Regions from separate parts of the Streptomyces sp. P9-A4 genome, predicted to be linked through region 1. Evidence: riboswitches for the same ligand, from Rfam matches in the RefSeq annotation. Region 1 holds a riboswitch; the other holds the start of a gene.
The links. Region 1 has a riboswitch for ZMP and ZTP ahead of glyA (serine hydroxymethyltransferase). Riboswitches for the same ligand answer to the same signal wherever they lie in the genome.
Positions count from the first base shown of each region.

Region 2: another riboswitch for ZMP and ZTP. It lies ahead of V4Y03_RS00660 (bifunctional 5,10-methylenetetrahydrofolate dehydrogenase/5,10-methenyltetrahydrofolate cyclohydrolase); the one in region 1 lies ahead of glyA (serine hydroxymethyltransferase).

Region 1 is NZ_JAZIFY010000001.1:4,632,256-4,640,741, forward strand. Features, by position in the region: gene pdxR (MocR-like pyridoxine biosynthesis transcription factor PdxR) at 43-1,536, shown strand; gene V4Y03_RS20995 (hypothetical protein) at 1,606-2,472, opposite strand; gene V4Y03_RS21000 (hypothetical protein) at 2,654-2,953, shown strand; gene V4Y03_RS21005 (glutathionylspermidine synthase family protein) at 2,968-4,152, shown strand; gene rocD (ornithine--oxo-acid transaminase) at 4,168-5,373, opposite strand; ZMP/ZTP riboswitch at 5,499-5,589, shown strand; gene glyA (serine hydroxymethyltransferase) at 5,665-6,930, shown strand; gene trpS (tryptophan--tRNA ligase) at 7,081-8,094, shown strand; gene V4Y03_RS21025 (2'-5' RNA ligase family protein) at 8,196-8,486, shown strand, end outside.
Region 2 is NZ_JAZIFY010000001.1:132,887-141,372, forward strand. Features, by position in the region: gene V4Y03_RS00640 (fatty acid desaturase family protein) at 1-204, opposite strand, end outside; gene V4Y03_RS00645 (DEAD/DEAH box helicase) at 455-3,484, shown strand; gene V4Y03_RS00650 (SWIM zinc finger family protein) at 3,481-4,911, shown strand; gene V4Y03_RS00655 (hypothetical protein) at 4,969-5,853, opposite strand; gene V4Y03_RS00660 (bifunctional 5,10-methylenetetrahydrofolate dehydrogenase/5,10-methenyltetrahydrofolate cyclohydrolase) at 6,291-7,145, opposite strand; ZMP/ZTP riboswitch at 7,174-7,279, opposite strand; gene V4Y03_RS00665 (GAF domain-containing protein) at 7,504-8,486, shown strand, end outside.

The DNA.
Region 1 (8,486 bases):
TCACCGTATGAGCCGGGTGGCACAGGAGTATGGTCCATTTCCATGGCAAACGAGTGGGCCACTTTCGGGGCCGATCTCCATCTGGAACTGCGCGGACCGCGTCTGCGGGCCGGCCTCATGGACGCCCTGCGGGAGGCGGTGCGCAGCGGGCGGCTGGAGGCCGGCACCCGGCTGCCGTCCTCCCGTTCGCTCGCCGCCGACCTCGGCATGGCCCGCAACACCGTCGCCGACGCCTACGCCGAACTGGTCGCCGAGGGCTGGCTGACGGCCCGCCAGGGCTCCGGCACCCGGGTCGCCCGTCGCGCGGAACCGCGCCGCGCGGGACCGGTCAGGGCGGAACCGCGCCGGGCGGGCCCTGGCAGCGCGGGCTCCCGTACGACGTCCGCGCCGCCCACCCTCTCCCTCCCGCGCACCTCCGCGCCCGCGCACAACCTCAAGGCCGGCACCCCCGACCTCGCGTCCTTCCCGCGCGCCGAATGGCTCAAGGCCTACCGGCGGGCCCTCACCGCCGCCCCCAACGAGGCCTTCGGATACGGCGATCCGCGCGGCCGGATCGAACTCCGCACCGTCCTCGCCGAGTACCTGGCCCGCGCCCGGGGCGTGTACGCCCGGCCCGAACGGATCGTGATCTGTGCGGGGTTCGTGCACGGACTGATGCTGATGGGCCAGGTGCTGCGCGCCAGGGGCGTACGGGACGTGGCGGTCGAGTCGTACGGCCTCGGGCTCCACGCCGGACTCCTCACCGGGGCGGGCCTCGGGACCCCGGCGCTGCCCTTCGACGGACGCGGCACGCGCGTCGAGGAGCTGGCGGACGGGGACGCCGGAGCCGTGCTCATGACCGCCGCCCATCAGTTCCCGCTCGGCGGCGCGCTGCCGCCGGACCGGCGGGCGGCGGTCGTCGACTGGGCGCGGGCCTCGGGCGGGTACGTCCTGGAGGACGACTACGACGGCGAGTTCCGCTACGACCGGCAGCCGGTGGGCGCGCTCCAGGGCCTCGACCCCGACCGGGTCGTCTACTTCGGCACCGCGAGCAAGTCCCTGGCCCCCGGGCTCCGGCTGGCGTGGATGGTGCTGCCGGAGGGCCTGGCCGGTGAGGTGGTGGCGGCGAAGGGGGCCGTGGACTGGGCGTGCGGGGCGCCGGACCAGCTGGCGTTCGCGGAGTTCCTGGCCTCGGGGGCGTACGACCGGCACGTGCGGGCGATGCGGCTGCGCTACCGGCGCCGCCGCGACCAGTTGGTGGCGGCGGTCGCCGCGCACTCGCCCGAGACCCGGGTCAGCGGGATCGCGGCCGGCCTCCACGCGGTGCTTGCCCTGCCGCCCGGCACGGAGCAGGAGGTGCTGCGGGCCGCCGCCTGGCACGGCCTCGCGGTCCAGGGCGTCAACCAGTTCCGCCGCCCGGGCGTCCCCGCGACCCTGGACGGCCTGGTCGTCGGCTACGCCACCCCGACGGACAGCGCCTGGCAGGGCGCACTCCGGAGCTTGTGCCGGGTACTGCCCCAGGAGGGTCCTGGCGATCACGGACGGGACGCCCCCTAAGGGCCTGTCTTCCGGATCATGCCGGGCTCGCCCGTCCCCGACGACAGGGGGTGTCGCGGCCCCGTCCCCCTACCCCTCGTGCTCCGACCCCGACGCCACGCGCGTCACCGCCGGGTCCCCGTCCGGCACCGGCTCCGGGGGTTCGCCGAAGCGGGCCAGGGTCAGGGAGCCCGCCACCGCCACCGCGAAGCCCAGGACCGCCATCCAGCCGTAGCCCTCGCGCGTGGTGTCCCCGAGCCAGGCCACGCCCACGATCGCGGGGCCGATCGTCTCGCCCAGCACCGCGCCCGCCGTGGCCGTGGTCACCGCGCCGCGCTGGAGCGCCGAGGTCAGCAGCAGGAACGCGGAGCCGCCGCCCACCAGGAGCGCGTACCAGACGGGGTCCGTGAGGTCGATGCCGTCGATCAGCCGGACCGCGACCTCCACCACCCCGAAGCCGAACCCGGCCCCCAGGCCGAGGACGAGGGCCCGGGACCGCTGCGGCAGCCGGCCGCCGACCACGCCGAGCAGCAGCACCCCGAAGGCCGTCGCGAGGAGCGCCCAGCGCAGCGCGTCCGAGCCGTCCCGGTGGCCCTCCCGGCCCGAGGCGAGCGCGAGCAGCGCGAGCCCCGCGCAGACCACGGCCACCGCCACCCACTCCACCCGGCTGAGCCGTACCCGCAGCACCCGGGAGGCGATGACCGCCGTGACCGCCAGGCTCGCGGCGAGGGCCGCGCCCACCACGTAGATGGGGAGCGTGCGCAGGGCGACGATCTGCAGGACGAAGCCCAGACCGTCCATGCCGAGGCCGGCGAGGTACCGCCACTGCCGCAGTGCCCGCCACATCAGGGTGACGTCGACACCGCTGCCGGTCCCCGGCGGCGCGGCGCGGGCCGCCATCGCCTGCAGAACGGAGGCCGCACCGAAGCAGACCGACGAGGCGAGCGCACAAATCATCCCGAGAAGCACGAAACGACTCTAGGTCCTGCCGACGGAGTCCTGACCGGGTCCCGGCCGGGTGGCGGCCGGAATGCACCGGCCTACACTGTGCGGTCGCGACAGGCGTGAACGCGACAAGCGTGACCGCGCGGCGCGACGGACGCGGCCCCGGCGGTCGCGCGAAGGGGAGGCGGACGGAATGCGGAGGCTGAGGTCGAGCACGGTGGTGCTCGGCGGGATGGGTGTGCTCGCGGCGACGATCACCGCGTGCGGCTCCGAGCCGGACAAGCGGTGCGTGGACCCGCTGACCCGGGAGGAACTGCCCAGCTACCGCTGCGAGAGCGGTGGCGGCGGCGGTGACGACGACAACGGCAGCAGCACCCACGGCTCGTACTACTACGGCGGTTCCGTCCGCGACAAGCGGGTCAGCGGCGGCAGCTTCGACAAGACCGCCGTGGACACCGGCGGCTTCGGCTGCTCCGGTTCCGGCGGCGGCTGAGAGGGGCCAGGCCCATGGAACGGCACACCATCGAACCCCGCCCCGGCTGGCAGGAGACCGTGGAGGAGCAGGGGCTCGTCTACCCGCTGACCCGCCACCCGGACGGTTCGCTCCGCCCGTACTGGGACGAGAGCGCGTACTACTCCTTCACGCTGCCCGAGGTCGAGGCGCTGGAGGAGGTCGTCGAGGAGCTGCACGCGATGTGCCTGGCCGCCGCCGCGCACATCGTCGAGCGCGACCGGTTCGCGGAGCTGGGGATCACCGACCCGAAGCTGGTCTCCCTGGTTGCGGAGTCCTGGCGGCGGCGCGCCGAACTCCCCTCCCTGTACGGGCGGTTCGACCTGCGCTACGACGGTACGGGCCCGGCGAAGATGCTGGAGTACAACGCCGACACCCCCACCTCGCTGGTGGAGGCCGCCAGCCCGCAGTGGTTCTGGATGGAGGAACGATTCCCCGGCGCCGACCAGTGGAACTCCCTCCACGAACGGCTCGTCGACGCCTGGAGGCGCCAGGCTCCGCTGCTGCCCCCCGGCCCCCTGCACTTCGCGCACTCGGACGGCGACGAGCTGGGCGAGGACCTGATGACGGTCGCGTATCTGCGCGAGACCGCCCAGCAGGCCGGGCTCGACACCGAGGCGCTCTCCGTCGAACGGATCGGCTGGGACCGGCTCTCGCGCCGCTTCGTGGACGACCGGCTCCGCTTCATCCGCAGCTGCTTCAAGCTCTACCCGTGGGAGTGGCTGACCACCGACCGCTTCGGCGGGCACGTCCTGGACACCCTCGACAACGGCGGCGGCACCGGTACGACCTGCTGGATCGAGCCCGCCTGGAAGATGCTGCTCTCCAACAAGGCGCTGCTCGCGATCCTGTGGGAGCTGTACCCGGGGCACCCCAACCTGCTGCCCGCCTACCTCGACGGGCCGCGCGAACTCGCCACCACCGTCGGCTGGGTCGCCAAGCCGCTGCTCGGCCGCGAGGGCGCGGGCGTCACCCTGCACGAGGCGGGCACGGAACCGTTCGTACGGGACGGGGAGCCCTGCTGCTACCAGGAGCTGGCCCCGCTGCCGGACTTCGACGGCAACCGGGTGGTACTCGGCGCGTGGGTCGTCGAGGACGAGGCGGCGGGGCTGGGCATCCGGGAGTCGTCGGGCCTGGTCACGGACGAGTACGCCCGCTTCCTCCCGCACGTGATCCTTTAGCCGCCGACCCGACGGTCAGTCCGAGAGCACCCCCCTCAGCTGTTCGAGCCCCCAGTCCAGGTCCTCCTTGCCGATCACCAGGGGTGGTGCCAGCCGGATCGTCGAGCCGTGGGTGTCCTTCACCAGTACCCCCCGCTCCATCAGCTTCTCCGAGATCTGCCGGCCCGTGCCGTGCGACGGGGCGATGTCGACCCCGGCCCACAGCCCGCGTCCGCGCACCGCCTCCACCGCGCCGCCGCCCACCAGGAGGCCCAGCTCCGCGTGGAGGTGTTCGCCCAGCTCCGCCGCCCGCTCCTGGAACTCGCCCGTCCGCAGCATCGCGATCACCTCCAGGGCCACCGCGCAGGCCAGCGGGTTCCCGCCGAACGTCGACCCGTGCTCACCCGGCCGGAACACCCCGAGCACGTCACGGTCGGCGACCACCGCCGACACCGGCACCACCCCGCCGCCCAGCGCCTTCCCCAGGATGTACACGTCCGGCACCACCCCCTCGTGCTCGCACGCGAACGTCCGCCCCGTCCGGCCCAGACCCGACTGGATCTCGTCCGCCATGAACAGCACGTTCCGCCGGCGCGTCAGCTCCCGCACCCCCGCCAGATAGCCCGCCGGCGGCACCAGGACCCCCGCCTCGCCCTGGATCGGTTCGAGCAGCACCGCCACCGTGTTCTCGGTGACCGCCGCCTCCAGGGCCGTCAGGTCCCCGTACGGCACGATCTCGAACCCCGGCGTGTACGGACCGAAGTGGTCCCGTGCCTCGTGGTCCGTGGAGAAGCTGACGATCGTCGTCGTCCGGCCGTGGAAGTTGTTCGCCGCGACCACGATCTTCGCGTGCCCGTCCGGCACGCCCTTCACCTCGTACCCCCACTTCCGGGCGGTCTTCACGGCCGTCTCGACCGCCTCCGCTCCGGTGTTCATCGGCAGCACCGCCTCCTTGCCGCACAGCTCCGCGAGCTGTGTGCAGAAGTCGGCGAAGCGGTCGTGGTGGAAGGCGCGCGAGGTCAGCGTCACCCGTTCCAGCTGGGCCTTCGCCGCGTCGATGAGACGCCGGTTGCCGTGCCCGAAGTTGAGCGCCGAGTAGCCGGCCAGCATGTCGAGATAGCGGCGCCCCTCGACATCGGTCATCCAGGCGCCGTCCGCCGAAGCGACGACGACCGGCAGGGGGTGGTAGTTGTGAGCGCTGTGCGCCTCCGCCGAAGCGATCGCGTCTTGGGTGCTCGACACGGGATCTCCGTTCGTCCTGCGGCTCGCGGGATGGACCCGCCGAAGGGGTGTGGCCCCTGCTTTCTATCGTCGCTCGCGACCCGGGCCGGGAAACCTCGCGCGCGCGGCGCGCCAGCTACTCTGAAAACACGCACGGCGACTGGCGTACGGGGAAGCGACCCCGGGGGAGCCGTGCGCGGCAGACCACACGAGACGCCGCCCGCCTGGGCGTCACGGGACCGACGTCCCGCGTGGCGCCGCGCCTCTCACGCCGTGCGCCCCGGGACCCACCGACGCCCGGAGGACACCGTCGTGAACGCCCCACAGCACCCCGCACTCACCGCAGCCGACCCCGAACTGGCCGCCCTCGTCGGCGCCGAGGAACGGCTCCAGGCCGAGACGCTGCGCCTCATCCCCAGCGAGAACTACGTCTCCGCCGCCGTCCTCGAAGCCTCCGGCACCGTCCTCCAGAACAAGTACAGCGAGGGCTACCCCGGCCGCCGCTACTACGAGGGCCAGCAGATCATCGACCAGGTCGAGACCCTCGCCGTCGAACGCGCCAAGGCCGTCTTCGGCGTCGACCACGCCAACGTCCAGCCGTACTCCGGCTCCCCGGCCAACCTCGCCGTCTACCTCGCCTTCGCCGAGCCCGGCGACACCGTCATGGGCATGGCCCTGCCCATGGGCGGCCACCTCACCCACGGCTGGGGCGTCTCCGCCACCGGCAAGTGGTTCCGGGGCGTCCAGTACGGGGTCCGCCAGGACACCGGTCTCATCGACTTCGACGAGGTCCGCGACCTCGCCCTCAAGGAACGCCCGAAGGTGATCTTCTGCGGTGGCACCGCGCTGCCCCGCACGATCGACTTCGCCGCCTTCGGCGAGATCGCCCGCGAGGCCGGTGCCGTGCTCGTCGCCGACATCGCCCACATCGCCGGGCTGATCGCGGGCGGCGCCCACCCGTCCCCGGTCGGCCACGTGGACGTGATCTCCACGACCACCCACAAGACGCTGCGCGGCCCGCGCGGCGCCATGCTGATGTCCCGCGCGGAGTACGCCAAGGCCCTCGACAAGGCCGTCTTCCCCGGCCTCCAGGGCGGCCCGCACAACCAGACCACCGCCGCCATCGCCGTCGCCCTCCACGAGGCCTCCCAGCCCTCCTTCCGCGACTACGCCCACGCCGTCGTCGCCAACGCCGGGGCGCTCGCCGAGGCGCTCCTCGCGCGCGGCTTCGACCTGGTCTCCGGCGGCACCGACAACCATCTGATCCTGATGGACCTCACGTCCCGGCAGGTCCCCGGCAAGATCGCCGCGAAGGCCCTCGACCGGGCGGGCATCGTCGTCAACTACAACACCGTCCCGTACGACACCCGGAAGCCCTTCGACCCCTCCGGCATCCGCATCGGAACCCCGTCCCTCACCTCCCGCGGTCTCGGCACGGAGCACATGGCAGCGGTCGCCGACTGGATCGACCGCGCCGTGACGGCCGCCGGCACCGGCGACGAGCAGGCCCTCGCCACGGTCCGCGCCGAGGTCACCGGCCTGATGGCCGACTTCCCGGCCCCGGGCCTCCCGGTCTAGCGGAGGGCCGGGCCCCGCGCTCCTGTGGACCGGGAGCGCGGGGCCCGCAGGACGCACCCATGTGTTCCCGGTCTCACTGCGGACCGTCCCCGCGACGCGTGGGGGACGGGCAGTCGGGGATCGGTTCCCGCACCTGAGAGAATGATGTGCATGGCCTCTGACGTTCCCCGCGTGCTCTCCGGAATCCAGCCCACCGCAGGCTCGTTCCACCTCGGCAACTACCTCGGCGCCGTCCGCCAGTGGGTGGCCCTCCAGGAGACCCACGACGCCTTCTACATGGTCGTCGACCTGCACGCGATCACGATCCCGCAGGACCCCGCGGAGCTGCGCGCCAACACCCGGCTCGCCGTCGCCCAGCTGCTCGCCGCCGGTCTCGACCCGGAGCGCTGCACCCTCTTCGTCCAGAGCCACGTCCCCGAGCACGCCCAGCTCGGCTGGGTCATGAACTGCCTCACCGGCTTCGGCGAGGCCTCCCGCATGACCCAGTTCAAGGACAAGTCCGCCAGGCAGGGCGCCGACCGCGCCACCGTCGGCCTCTTCACCTACCCGGTGCTCCAGGTCGCGGACATCCTGCTCTACCAGGCCGACGAGGTCCCGGTCGGCGAGGACCAGCGCCAGCACATCGAGCTGACCCGCGACCTCGCGGAGCGCTTCAACGGCCGCTTCGGCGACACGTTCACGATCCCCTCGCCGTACATCCTCAAGGAGACGGGGAAGATCTACGACCTCCAGGACCCGGCGATCAAGATGAGCAAGTCGGCGTCCACGCCGAAGGGCCTCATCAACCTCCTGGACGACCCGAAGGTCACCGCGAAGAAGGTCAAGAGCGCGGTCACCGACACCGACACGGTGATCCGGTTCGACCCGGAGAACAAGGCGGGCGTCTCCAACCTCCTCGGCATCATGTCCACGCTCACCGGCACGTCCGTCGACGACCTGGTGAAGAGCTACGAGGGCAAGATGTACGGCGCGCTGAAGACGGATCTCGCCGAGGTCATGGTGGACTTCGTCACGCCGTTCCGGACCCGCACCCAGGAATACCTGGACGACCCGGAGACGCTGGACTCGGTTCTGGCCAAGGGAGCGGAGAAGGCCCGCGCGGTCGCCGCCGAGACGCTGGCGCAGACGTACGACCGGATCGGTCTCCTGCCCGCCAAGCACTGAGCGGGCACGAGACCAAGGGCCCTGGCCCAAAGGGTGGTGCAGGCCGCACACTGGCGGCTGCACCACTCGGCACAAGTCGACCGACAACGGAGGAGAACGACGTGGGGACCGTAACGCTCGGCGTTTCGATCGCGGTCCCGGAGCCCTACGGCAGCCTGCTCCAGGAGCGGCGCGCCGGCTTCGGGGACCCGGCCGCCTACGGCATCCCCACGCACGTCACGCTGGTCCCGCCGACCGAGGTCGCGGAGGAGCGGCTGCCGGAGATCGAGGCGCACCTCGCGGGTGTCGCCGCCGACCACCAGCCGTTCCCCGTGCGCCTCAAGGGCACCGGGACCTTCCGGCCGCTCTCGCCGGTCGTCTATGTGAAGGTGCAGGAGGGCGTGCCCCTCTGC
Region 2 (8,486 bases), 4.5 Mb from region 1:
GCCTATCAGGGCGAGTCCGGCGACCACTGCGGCGATGCCGAGGAGGTTGACGGCGATGCCCCGGGCGTACCACCAGGGGCGGTGCTCCAGGAGGCCCTGTTCCCTGACCGTCCGCAGGAGCGGGGTGAACTCGCTGCCGCCCCGGACACGAGCGGGCGCCACGACGGGGGCGGCGGGTGGGGGCAGAACGGTTGCCTGGGACATGGCGGGCTCCGGATTCGTCCGTGGGTGGATCAGCGGCTGGGCGCCTGGAAAGAACGTACGGATCGGTGATCGTCCCGAGCCATGGCGTCACCACCCGTCCCGGGCGGGGGACGCCCCGGGGGCACGGGGTAGGGCGACCCCCACCCCGCGAAAGGGTGGCGTGGATCACATGGAAACGCGGCACATCGGATGGTTCCGATGAGGTATCCTCGGCCGCTCAGTCTTCAGGTAGTCAAATTTGAGGAATGCGTTGTCGCTGTCGCACGGACCCGATGATTCGGCCCGCGAACCCGTCCAGGAACCCACCCGCGAACTCGCCCGCCACTCCGCCGTCTTCCTCCCCGCCGACCCGCCCCGCGCCGGCCGGATCGCCTTCTGGTCCCCGGACGGCGAGCCGCTGCCGGACGCCGCCCCTCACGACCCCGCCGAACTCACCGTCGTGGACGGCGAGAGCCTCAGGGCCGTGACCGTCCCCGCGTACACCCTCTCCGTGCGGGACGCCCTGCCGCTGCTCGCCCGTGCGCGGTTCTCGGACACCGCCTCGCCCGCCGCCGCCTTCTGGGGTGCGGCCTCCCTCCTCGCCCTCGACCTCGTCGCGCGCGGTCTGCTCCTGCCCGGCCTCACCCCCGGCGACCACGACGCCTGGCGGGCCGGTCCGCTCGGCCCCGGCGAGCTGGCGGAGCTGCGCACGCTCGCCGCCTCGATGCCCCCCACCGCCCACGCCGTACCGCTGTCATCGAACGCCGTTCCGCTGTCCCCGGCCGCCGTACCTCCGTCCCCGGAACTGCTTCCCGAGCCCGAGGCGCTGCTCCGCGCCTTCGCGGACGCGGTGGCGGACACGCTGCCCCGTACTCCGGCGGCCCCCCTCGCGGCCGGCGGGGCGGCCTTCGCCGCCGAGGAACCGCAGACCGTCCCCGAGCAGCGGGCCTGGGCCGCCGACGTGGCGGCCGTGCACGACGCCGGCGTGCGGCTCTCGCTCCGGCTCGAGCTCCCCGGCTTCACCGCCGAGGCGCAGGACGCACCCGCCTTCCGCGCCGTCCTGCAACTGCACGACGTCGCCGACCCGACGCTGGTCGCGGACGCGGCGGAGGTGTGGGCGGGCTCCGGACGGACCGCCGCCGCGTTCGGTCCCCGGGCCCGGATGGACGCCCTCCTGTCGCTCCGCCGCGCCGCCCGCGCCTGGTCGCCGCTGGCACCGCTCCTGTCCGCGGCCGTACCCGACACCGTCGAACTCGCCGACGAGGAGGTCGCGGAACTGCTCGGCCGGGCGGGCCCCGCGCTCGCGGCGGCCGGCGTCCAGGTGCACTGGCCGCGCGAACTCGCGGACCGGCTGACCGCGAGCGCGGTGATCGGCCCGGTGGACGGCGAGACGCACGGCGCGGGCCCCGGCGACGGTTCGGGCACGGGCGAACGCTCGGACGCGGGCGCAGGCTCGGACACCGACGACGGTTTCGGCGACGGCACGGGGAACGGGAACGGCTTCTCCGCCGGTTCCTCCTCCGCCGCCCTCCCCTCCTTCCTCTCCGCCGACGCCCTGCTCGGCTTCAACTGGCGTTTCGCCGTGGGTGAGCACGAGTTGACCCGGGCCGAGCTGGACCGGCTCGCGGAGGCCGGACGGCCTCTCGTGCGGCTCCGTGACCGCTGGGTGCTCGTCGACCCCGCCGAGGTGCGCCGGGCCCGCTCGCAGCAGGACCGGAAACTCACCCCGGTGGACGCCCTCTCGGCCGTCCTCACCGGCACCACCGAGATCGACGGAAAGCCCGTCGAGGTGGCGGCGACCGGCTGGCTCGAGCGGCTGCGGGAGCGGCTCGCCGAGCCGGAGGGCGGCAGGACCGAGGTCGCCCAGCCCCCGGCGCTCGCCGCGACGCTGCGCGACTACCAGCTGCGCGGACTCGACTGGCTGCACCGGATGACCTCCCTCGGCCTCGGGGGCTGCCTCGCAGACGACATGGGGCTCGGCAAGACCATCACCGTGATCGCCCTGCATCTGCACCGGCAGTCCGATCCGGCCACCGCCGGGCCCACCCTGGTCGTCTGCCCGACCTCCCTCATGGGCAACTGGCAGCGCGAGATCGAGAAGTTCGCGCCCGGCACCCCGGTACGCCGATTCCACGGCGCCTCCCGCACTCCGGAGGACCTCGCCGACGAGGGCTTCGTCCTGACGACGTACGGCACCATGCGGCTCGACGCCGCACGGCTCGCCGCGCGGACCTGGGGGCTCGTCGTCGCGGACGAGGCCCAGCACGTCAAGAACCCGTACTCGGCGACGGCACGCCAGCTGCGGACCATCGGGGCACGCGCACGCGTGGCGCTGTCCGGCACACCGGTCGAGAACAACCTCTCCGAGCTGTGGGCGATCCTCGACTGGACCACACCGGGGCTGCTCGGTGGTCTGGGCGCGTTCCGGACCCGGTTCGCCTCCGCCGTGGAGGGCGGCACGGACCCGGCCGCGGCCGGGCGACTCGCCACGCTCGTCCGCCCGTTCCTGCTGCGCCGCCGCAAGTCGGACCCCGGCATCGCACCCGAGCTGCCACCGAAGACGGAGACCGACAGGGCGGTCTCGCTCACTCCGGAACAGGCCGGCCTGTACGAGGCGGTCGTACGGGAGACCCTGGCGGCGATCGCCGAGGCCGACGGCATGGCGCGCCGTGGCCTCGTCGTGAAGCTGCTGACCGGTCTCAAGCAGATCTGCAACCACCCCGCCCAGTACCTCAAGGAGGACAGCCCGAGGATCGAGGGCCGTTCGGGCAAGCTCGAACTGCTCGACGAACTCCTCGACACGATCCTCGCCGAAGGCGCGTGCACCCTGGTCTTCACCCAGTACGTGGGGATGGCCCGGCTGCTGGAAACGCATCTCGCGGCGCGGGGCGTACGGACGCAGTTCCTGCACGGCGGGACCCCGGTGGCCCAGCGGGAGGCGATGGTCGCCCGCTTCCAGAACGGCGAGGTGCCGGTCTTCCTGCTCTCCCTGAAGGCGGCGGGCACGGGCCTCAACCTCACGCGCGCCGAGCACGTGGTGCACTACGACCGCTGGTGGAACCCGGCCGTCGAGGCCCAGGCCACCGACCGCGCGTACCGGATCGGGCAGGACCGGCCGGTGCAGGTCCACCGGCTGATCGCCGAAGGGACGATCGAGGACCGGATCGCGACCATGCTCGACCGCAAACGGGAGCTGGCGGACACCGTCCTCGGGACGGGCGGGGACACCCCGCCGGAGCTGACCGAACTGACCGACGCCGAACTGGCGGAGCTCGTACGACTGCGGGGGGACGGACGATGAGCGGGTACGGACACGAGGGCGACGAGCGGACGTTCGCGGCGCTGCCGCCCGCGCGGGGCGCCGCCTTCGCCAGGACCTGGTGGGGCCTGGCCTGGCTCAAGGCCCTGGAGGACACCGCGCTCGACGGCCAGCAGCTCAAGGCTGGACGGCGGCACGCGCGCGCGGGAGCGGTGGGCGCGGTGTCGGTCCGGCCCGGCCGGATCACCGCGGTGGTCAAGGACCGTGACGGCACGGCGTACCGCAGCGACGTGCTGGTACGGGAGTTCTCGGAAGAGGAGTGGGATCGGCTCCTCGACCTGGCCGTGGACAGCGCGGGGCACATCGCGGCGCTCCTCGACCGGGAGATGCCGCCGCACCTCGTGGAGGACGCGTCCGGGGTCGGACTCGACCTGCTGCCGGGGATCGGTGACCTGGACCCGCAATGTGGCTGCGAGGCGTGGGACCACTGTCGGCACACCACCGCGCTCTCCTACCAGGTGGCGCGCCTGCTCGACGAGGACCCCTTCGTCCTGCTGCTGGTACGGGGACGCGGCGAGCGCACGCTGCTCGAGGAGCTACAGGCGCGCAGCACCTCGCGTGCGGTGCGGGGCGCGCGTGGCGGAGACGGGGCGGACGGGGGCGACGACACGCCGGGGGCCGACGCTTCCGAGGGTGTCGGTGGCATGCCCGGTGTGTCGGCCGAGGAGGCCTACGCAGCCGGGTTCCTGCTGCCGCCGCTGCCCGCGCCGCCGGTCGCGGCGGGCTCGCCCGGCCGCTCGCCGTCGCTGGACACCGAGACGGATCCCGAGCCGGGGGTCGATCCGACGGCGCTGGAGTTCCTGGCGACGGACGCGGCGGCCCGCGCGCACCGGTTGCTCGGGGAGCTGCTGGGGGGCGAGGCGCTCGGGCCTGTCGTGCCGGGGCCTGAGGGGGTGCCTCCGACGACGGCAGCGACGACGGCAGTTCTGCCGGGCGGGGTACCGCCCCTGACGGTTGCTCAGGACGCGGTGCGGCTCGCGGCCGACTCCCCCGTGCCGTGGATCACGACCCGGCTGGCCTCCGGTTCGGGGCGGTCGCGGACGGACCTGGACCTGGCCACGCGCGCGTGGCGGTTCGGTGGCGCCGCCGCCCTCGCCGTGCTGGAGGAGGAGTGGGCGCCGGACGCGGACGCGCTGGCGCGGGCCGGGGCCCGGCTCGCGGAGGCCTGGGAGGACGGCGACCGGCCCGCGCTGCGGCGGGCGGGCGGCGCGCGGTGGACGGTGGTGGGTGCGGAGGCGCAGCTGCGGTTCGGCGAGGACGGGCGCTGGTGGCCCTACCTCAAGTCGGGTGCGCGCTGGTCGCCCGCGGGGCCGCCGGACCGTGACCCGGCGACGGCCCTGGCGACGGCGTTCGCGGCCGGTGCGCCTGGAGCGGGTGCGGGTGCGGGTCCGGCTGGAGCCGCTGGGTGACGGGAATCGGTGCCGGTCGGGCCGGTGTTACGGGTGCCCGTGCCGGTCGAGCCGGCGCTACTGGAGCCGTCGGCTGAGAGTGCCCCCGGAGGGCGCGGCCAGGCTGCACGCGACGCTCTCGGAGCCGAGGAGATAGCTCGTACGGAACGGGTACTGGACGAAGGTGGTCCAGCGGGTGCCGAGCGGCTGGCGTGCGGCCTTGCGGCGGAGCGGTTCGCGGCACAGCAGGGTCGCGGCTTCCCGGACGGCCAGGTCGCTCGCGAAGCGGCCGGTCAGACGGGGCCGGGCGACGAGTTCGGCGTTGTGCGGCGTGTCGCAGGCACGGCGGAGGGCCCTACCCGGCGCGGCGCGGTCGATGTCGAAGCAGTCGCCGACGCGCAGGGCCTCGAAGGAGACGATCCGGCCCACTCGGCGGTCCCCGGTCGGGTGCGACGAAGGGCTCGGCGTGTGTCCGGGTGAGTGGTTCGTGGCGCGGGAGGGGGTCGGTGACGCACTCCCGCCGGTACGGGCAGGCCGGTCCGAGGGCCCGGAACCGCTCGGCGTACCGCTCGGGGGCAAGCCGGGCGGGGTCGGCCCGGACGGCGGCGTGTCGGAGGTCGGCGTGTCGGACGTCCGGGTGCCGGTGGCCGACGCGCCGTCGGTCCGCCCGCCGTCCGTACGCGCATCGGCGGTCGGGGTCACGGCGGACCGGCCGTCGTCGGTGACGACGGGCGGATCGCCGCCCTGCCGTCCTTCGGCGGTCAGCTGCTGCCCGGCCCCGCCCCTGGCGGCCAGGAAGGCCGTCGCCACGAGGGTGGCCACGAGCAGCGGGACGAGCGGTACGCCGAAGCGCCGGGCGCGCCGCGCGGCGGGTCCGGGCCGGGGCGCGCCGAGCCGGACGATCCGGGGCGACCACCCGGACTCGGAACCGGTGGGTCGCGGTGTGCCGGGGGCGGGTGTCACGGGCCGGGGCGTCCCGGACGGGGGTGCGGCGGGCCCGCGTATGGCGGTGCGAGCGTCGGGACCCGTGCCGGGCTCCGCGCCCCCGTCGAACGGGCCGACCGACCCGGGCGCGCCGAACGGATCCGACGCACCGAACGAGTCCGACGTGCCGAACGGATCCGACGCGCCGACCGGGTCAGGCACACCGACTTCTTCGGCCGCGCCACCTGGTGTGCGCGGGCCGTCCGGTGGGGGCGCGGTGGCCGATCCGGGCGCGTCCGGCTCTCGGTCCGGCGGCGGGGCGGCGGTCGACGGGTGTGGCACGCGGTCCAGGGTCGCCCGTCGGCGGCCGCACGGCCACCCCTTTTCGGACCCCGGGCCCTGCCCGTACAGAACCGTGACAATCGCCGACCGCGCCCCCGCCCGCCACGGCCACGACCGCCCCGTCATCAGTCGTCCTACAGACCGAGCTGGCGCTCCGCGCCCTCGACCGTCTGGGCGAGGAGCACGGCGATGGTCATGGGGCCGACTCCACCGGGCACCGGGGTGATGAGGGAGGCGCGCTCGGCGGCCGAGGCGAAGTCGACGTCACCGATGTTGCCCGGGTTGTAGCCGGCGTCGATGACGACGGCGCCCGGCTTGATGTCCGAGCCCTGGATGAAGTTCGGCTTGCCGACGGCGGCGACGAGGATGTCGGCCTCGCGGACGACGGAGGAGAGGTCTTCGGTTCGGGAGTGGCAGTAGGTGACGGTGGCGTCGCGGCCGAGGAGGAGCAGGCCGGCCGGCTTGCCGAGGATCGCGCTGCGTCCGACGACGACGGCACGCTTGCCGCGCGGGTCGACCTCGTACGCGTCGAGAAGCCGCATGATGCCGCCGGGCGTGCAGGAGACGAAGCCGGGCAGGCCGAAGCCCATGGCGGCGAAGGACGCCATGGTGACGCCGTCGACGTCCTTCTCGGGGGCGATGGCCTCGAAGGCGGCGCGCTCGTCGATGTGCGGGCCGACGGGGTGCTGGAGGAGGATGCCGTGGACGTCGGGGTCCGCGGAGAGCGCGGTGATCGCGGCGACGAGCTCCTCGGTCGTCGTGGCGGCCGGCAGTTCGACGTGCTTGGAACGGATTCCGGCCTTCGCGCAGCGGTTCTGCTTCATCTTCACGTACGTCACGGAGGCCGGGTCCGCGCCGACCAGGACCGTCGCGAGACACGGGGTGACGCCGGTGCGGCGGGTGATCTCGGCGGCGCGGGCGGCGGTCTCCTCGACCGTGCGGCGGGCGAGGGCCGTACCGTCCATGAGGGTGGCGGTGCTGGTGGACATGGCAACTCCTGGGCGTCGTCTCTGACCGGTGGTTCGCCCAGGCGCACGGCATCGGGACGGTCGCGCGTCCGCGCGCTCCCGTCGGACCGCTCCCCGGTGGTGATCCACCTCAAGCGCCAGTCACGGCCCGAGCCCCACTCTACGTGAGCGGCCGGGGGCGGGTCCCTGACAGGGTGGGCACGCGCGGGCGTCCGGGAGCTTGTCGCCGGCCCGCCCGCGCCTCACGATGAGCGCGAGGGGCCGGGACCGGCAGGACCCGTCGGGACGGGCCGGGACCGGAGCGGCACGCGAAGGGACGGGCCCGGCGGAATCGTGCGGCGCCGGGCCGCGAAGGAACGACCTCGACGAGGAGGCCGAGTTGAGCGATACGTGGGTGGCGGGACAGGCGCGCACGGCGCCCGGAACGGCCCCGGGGCCGGGGACCGGTGACGCTGGTGTCGGCAGTACCTCCGGTGTCGCCGATGACCCCGCTGGCCCCGGCACCGGCACCGGCCCCGGTTCCGGCCCCCTCCCCGTCCGACCGCTCGTCGCCGCCTCGTGGCGGCGCTCCGCACGCGCGCGCGTGAACCAGGACGGGGCGGCGCGGGTCGAACTGGCGGAGGACGAGCTCGCCGCGTACCGGGACGGCCATCCGCTGGCGGCGGCGATGCCGGTGATCCGCGAGCTGATGGGGGCGTACGCGACGGACGGGGAGCATCTCCTCGCGGTCTGCGACGCCGCCGGGCGGATGCTGTGGGTCGAAGGCCACCCCACGACCCTCCGCAAGGCGCGCGGGATGAACTTCGTGGCAGGCGCCCGCTGGTCGGAGGCGGCGGCGGGGACGAACGCCCCGGGAACGGCCCTCGCCGTCGACCGGCCGGTGCAGGTCGTCGCCGCCGAGCACTTCCGGCACCCGGTACGCGCGTGGACCTGCGCCGCCGCTCCGGTGCACGACCCGCGCAGCGGCCGGGTGCTCGGCGCGGTCGACATCACGGGCGGCAGCCGGCTCGCGCACCCGCACAGCCTCGGGTTCGTCCAGGCGGTGGCGCGGGCGGCGGAGTCCCAGTTGGCGCTGCTCGGGCCCGCGCCCGAGCCGGGGCGGCTCCGGCTGTCGGCGCTCGGCCGGGACGAGGCGGTGCTCTCGGTGGGCGGCCGGCGGGTGCGGCTGAGCCGGCGGCACAGCGAGATCCTGGTGGTCCTCGCGCACCGCCCGGAGGGGGTGGGCGGCGAGGAACTCCTCACGCTGCTGTACGAGGACGCGTCGGTGACTCCGGTGACGCTGCGGGCGGAACTGTCCCGGCTCCGTGCCCTGCTCGGTCCCGACGTCCTGCGTTCGCGCCCGTACCGGCTTGCCGGTGCGGT